2 regions of the Chengkuizengella sediminis genome follow, and region 2 is predicted to be linked to the other one. Evidence: a T-box and tRNA genes for the amino acid it is inferred to sense, from the RefSeq annotation. Region 2 holds a T-box; the other holds one or more tRNA genes.
What was found. A T-box is a leader RNA that pairs with one kind of tRNA and senses whether it is charged. The one in region 2 lies ahead of pheS (phenylalanine--tRNA ligase subunit alpha), so its partner is inferred to be a tRNA-Phe.
Positions count from the first base shown of each region.

Region 1: it has a tRNA-Phe gene. The T-box ahead of pheS (phenylalanine--tRNA ligase subunit alpha) is inferred to sense a tRNA for this amino acid. The anticodon was not compared.

Region 1 covers NZ_SIJC01000020.1:59-2,419, forward strand. The annotation lists partial or broken rRNA gene EPK97_RS20860 (23S ribosomal RNA) at 1-62, shown strand, start outside; tRNA gene EPK97_RS20865 (tRNA-Asn) at 294-369, shown strand; tRNA gene EPK97_RS20870 (tRNA-Ser) at 371-462, shown strand; tRNA gene EPK97_RS20875 (tRNA-Glu) at 483-557, shown strand; tRNA gene EPK97_RS20880 (tRNA-Val) at 719-794, shown strand; tRNA gene EPK97_RS20885 (tRNA-Met) at 804-880, shown strand; tRNA gene EPK97_RS20890 (tRNA-Asp) at 892-968, shown strand; tRNA gene EPK97_RS20895 (tRNA-Phe) at 1,097-1,172, shown strand; tRNA gene EPK97_RS20900 (tRNA-Thr) at 1,188-1,263, shown strand; tRNA gene EPK97_RS20905 (tRNA-Tyr) at 1,268-1,352, shown strand; tRNA gene EPK97_RS20910 (tRNA-Trp) at 1,358-1,431, shown strand; tRNA gene EPK97_RS20915 (tRNA-His) at 1,463-1,538, shown strand; tRNA gene EPK97_RS20920 (tRNA-Gln) at 1,540-1,614, shown strand; tRNA gene EPK97_RS20925 (tRNA-Gly) at 1,619-1,693, shown strand; tRNA gene EPK97_RS20930 (tRNA-Cys) at 1,703-1,776, shown strand; tRNA gene EPK97_RS20935 (tRNA-Leu) at 1,803-1,891, shown strand; tRNA gene EPK97_RS20940 (tRNA-Arg) at 1,902-1,978, shown strand; tRNA gene EPK97_RS20945 (tRNA-Leu) at 2,277-2,361, shown strand, end outside.
Region 2 covers NZ_SIJC01000006.1:25,564-27,924, forward strand. The annotation lists tRNA gene EPK97_RS13130 (tRNA-Pro) at 1-5, shown strand, start outside; tRNA gene EPK97_RS13135 (tRNA-Gly) at 20-93, shown strand; gene EPK97_RS13140 (hypothetical protein) at 307-864, shown strand; T-box leader at 956-1,191, shown strand; gene pheS (phenylalanine--tRNA ligase subunit alpha) at 1,293-2,327, shown strand; gene pheT (phenylalanine--tRNA ligase subunit beta) at 2,349-2,361, shown strand, end outside.

The DNA.
Region 1 (2,361 bases), on a different contig from region 2:
CGGGGTGGAAGTGCAGCAATGCATGGAGCTGACGAATACTAATCGGTCGAGGGCTTATCCAAAAACACCCCAAAAAGTGACGAAAAGCGTTGGAGTTTACTCCGATTACTTTCAGGGGCCCCATAACAAGGGCTTATAGCACTAAGTAGGGCAATGAGATTCCTATAATTAAATTGCAAATATTGTGTTGACATTTGATTCATCATTTGATAAACTCGCATTTGTGACGTTAATTTACTCTTTGTTTCGCATCTAGTTTTCAGGGAACACCCTGAAGCGATTTTCTCTAATATTCCCTGATAGCTCAGTTGGTAGAGCACTCGGCTGTTAACCGAGTTGTCACAGGTTCGAGTCCTGTTCGGGGAGCCACGGAGAGGTGTCCGAGCTGGCCGAAGGAGCACGATTGGAAATCGTGTAGGCGTCACAAGCGTCTCGAGGGTTCGAATCCCTCTCTCTCCGCCACTCAGGTTAATATATATTGTGGCCCGTTGGTCAAGCGGTTAAGACACCGCCCTTTCACGGCGGTAACACGGGTTCGAATCCCGTACGGGTCACCACTAAAAGAAATAGCATCAAGGGATAATGAATCCCAAGGGTTCGTCGGAGCATGATCTTCGTAAGAGGTTGCATCGCAGTCTCGTAATAGAATGGAGAGCATCCCGTACGGGTCACCAATTAAAAATTAACATCAGGGATGAGAATCCTACAAAGTACATATGGACGCTTAGCTCAGCTGGGAGAGCATCTGCCTTACAAGCAGAGGGTCGGCGGTTCGATCCCGTCAGCGTCCACCATAATATTATCGCGGGGTGGAGCAGTCTGGTAGCTCGTCGGGCTCATAACCCGAAGGTCGTAGGTTCAAATCCTGCCCCCGCAACCAAATCATAATGTGGAGCTGTGGTGTAGAGGCCTAACATGCCTGCCTGTCACGCAGGAGATCGCGGGTTCGAATCCCGTCAGCTCCGCCATTTAAAACATAACAAGGGATGATGAACCCATTGGGTTCGTTGGAGCATAAACTTCAGAAGGATTGCATCGCATTCTCGCACGAAGTAAGAGTATCCCGTCAGCTCGCCATTACAATCATAATAAGTAAGGCTCGATAGCTCAGTCGGTAGAGCAGAGGACTGAAAATCCTCGTGTCGGCAGTTCGATTCTGTCTCGAGCCACCATTTTTAGAAACATTCGCCGTTGTAGCTCAACTGGTAGAGCAACTGACTTGTAATCAGTAGGTTGGGGGTTCAAGTCCTCTCGACGGCACCATTTTGGAGGATTAGCGAAGTGGCCAAACGCAGCAGACTGTAAATCTGTTCCCATCGGGTTCGGTGGTTCGAATCCATCATCCTCCACCATTTATAGGGGCATAGTTTAAAGGTAGAACAGCGGTCTCCAAAACCGTTAGTGTGGGTTCAATTCCTGCTGCCCCTGCCAGAGAAAAAAAGTAAGATAGTAAATTTTTACGGCGGTCGTGGCGAAGTGGTTAACGCACCGGTTTGTGGATCCGGCATTCGAGGGTTCAATTCCCTTCGGCCGCCCCATTGGGGATTAGCCAAGCGGTAAGGCAACGGACTTTGACTCCGTCATGCACAGGTTCGAATCCTGTATCCCCAGCCATTACGCGGACGTGGCTCAGTGGTAGAGCATCGCCTTGCCAAGGCGAGGGTCGCGAGTTCGAATCTCGTCGTCCGCTCCATGATAATTTGGCGCCATAGCCAAGTGGTAAGGCAGAGCTCTGCAAAAGCTTTATCCCCAGTTCAAATCTGGGTGGCGCCTCCACAAATTTAATAGAATGTGTATAATGTGCCGGGGTGGCGGAATTGGCAGACGCACAGGACTTAAAATCCTGCGGTAGGTGACTACCGTACCGGTTCGATTCCGGTCCTCGGCACCATTTTTATTATACGCCCTTAGCTCAGCTGGATAGAGCGTTTGACTACGAATCAAAAGGTCGGGAGTTCGAATCTCTCAGGGCGTGCCATTTGAAACATCATAGAAATACTAAACGCTAGAGATAATTCGAACATTAGAGTTCGTCGGAGCATAAGCTTCGAAAGCAAAAGCATCGCAGTCAGGTACTGCATCTCTCAGGGCGTGCCATTTGAAACATCATAGAAATACTAAACGCTAGAGATAATTCGAACGTTAGAGTTCGTCGGAGCATAAGCTTCGAAAGCAAAAGCATCGCAGTCAGGTACTGCATCTCTCAGGGCGTGCCAGTTAATCTTCATTGATAGACAAAATGTAATGAGATAAAAATATAATTTAATAATATACATGCCGGTGTGGCGGAATTGGCAGACGCGACGGACTCAAAATCCGTTTCCAGCAATGGAGTGGGGGTTCGAGTCCCTTCACCGGCAC
Region 2 (2,361 bases):
GACCATTAATACCTTACATGCGGGTGTAGTTCAATGGTAGAACTCCAGCCTTCCAAGCTGGTCGCGTGGGTTCGATTCCCATCACCCGCTCCATTACATATTACTATCAATTCAGAGCATAGAAATGTTCTGTTTTTTTGTTTCTAAACATTTGTATATGAACACTTATTCATATATTGTATATTAACATTTTTATATTATCAAGTGTACCAAGCATTAAAATAGTATTGCAAGTGAATGTAAGAATCATGTATGATTTTTATATATTGTGAAGGCTTTAATTATTAAGAAATGGGGATGAAGCTGATGGACAGAAGTACATTAGGTAGGTTCACTAAAATCACAGCAGTGGTGAGTTTAGTCGTTATATTATTAGTTATAAATGTTGTACAATATTCTAAGAACAATAGTATAAATGAATTGAACGAAGATATAAACAAACGGTTACAATTAAGTGAAGATGAGCAAAATACATTAATGAATGAGAAAGCAGCAACTGAAAAGGAATTATTAAAAGTTAAATTAGAAAATGACAAGTTAAGAAGTGAAATAACAGATTTGAATACTGATATTGAAAATTTGGAAATATTAGATTCTGCATCCATTCAAGAATTAAGTTGGGTTGGCATTGATGATTCTGAGGACATTATAACAGATTTATATGAACATCCAGAATTGATTCCTTTTGATGGTGTCTTGGGTGGTACAATGTTTTTTTACAAAGCAACAGTTATAAACTATAAATGGGTTTACGCACATTTTGAAGATGGACATATTCATGGTGTAGGATTATATGAGTTTGAAGTAGATCATAATAACCAGATTACTTGGAAGTTAATTGATGCATTTTTATCTGGAGATTAGAAGGGATAGTTGAAATAAATCACAAATAAGTCTTAATTTACTTGCAATTTATAACTTATTTTCATATAATACCGTTATTGAAATTAAATACAAAAATGCATTGAAGGGGAAAAGTAAGTAGCACTTCATTACAGGGAAGAAATGCCTAGATTGAGAGCCTTTCTACTTGAACAGACTACTGAAGTTCGCCCCAGAGCAGAAACTTGAAAAAACCAACTTTTTGGAAGTAGAGATTCCGGTGAATACACCGTTATTTAAATGAAGTGAGAATATTTGTTATCTCGAATGTTCTAATTAGGGTGGTACCACGGCTCTTTCGTCCCTTACGGATGGAGGAGTCTTTTTTGTGCAATGATATCTGCGGTTGTTTTTCACTTTTTGGATTTGGAATAGTTAATTTTGTCGGTACATTTGAAGGAGGGTAAATAATGAAAGAACAATTAGAAGCGTTAAAGCTGGAAGCTCTAAAGGAGCTAGAAAATGTTAATGACAGTAAATCACTAAATGATTTAAGAGTGAAATACCTAGGGAAAAAAGGACCATTAACTGAGATTTTAAGAGGCATGGGTAAACTCTCGAATGAGGAGAGACCCGTGATCGGGCAAGTTGCCAATGAAGTTCGTTCAGCGATTGGGAATGGAATTCAGTTGAAGCAAGATCAAATTTCACAAAGAGAATTAGAAAATCGATTAAAAGAAGAAACGATTGATATCACTTTACCAGGAAGAAAGCCATCTCAAGGAGCCATTCATCCACTTAATAAAGTGATTCAAGATATTGAAGATATTTTCGTTGGTATGGGATATACCGTTGAAGAAGGACCAGAGGTCGAACAGGATTATTATAATTTTGAAGCTTTAAACTTACCAAAAGACCATCCAGCTAGAGATATGCAAGATACTTTTTATCTTACAGAAGAGCTTTTAATGAGAACTCATACTTCTCCAGTACAGATCAGAACGATGGAAGCGAAAAAAGGGGAAGTTCCAGTAAAAATTATTTGTCCGGGTCGAGTGTATCGAAGAGACGATGATGATGCAACTCACTCTCACGTTTTCACTCAAATCGAAGGATTAGTCATTGATAAAAACGTTAGAATGAGTGATCTAAAAGGTACGTTGTTACAGTTCGTACAAGAGATGTACGGCAAAGATACACAAATTCGTTTACGTCCAAGTTTTTTCCCATTTACGGAACCAAGTGCAGAGGTGGATATTACTTGTGCAAGTTGTAAAGGTGAAGGGTGTCGTATTTGTAAACAAACAGGCTGGATCGAGATATTAGGATCAGGCATGGTTCATCCTCGTGTATTGGAGATGGCAGGTTATGATCCAAATGAATATAGTGGTTTTGCATTTGGAATGGGTGTAGAAAGAATAGCAATGTTGAAATATGGCATAGATGATATCCGTCATTTCTTTACGAATGACTTACGTTTCTTAAATCAATTTGTTCGAATATAGAAGAGAAGGAAGTGAAAATAGATGAAAGTATCTT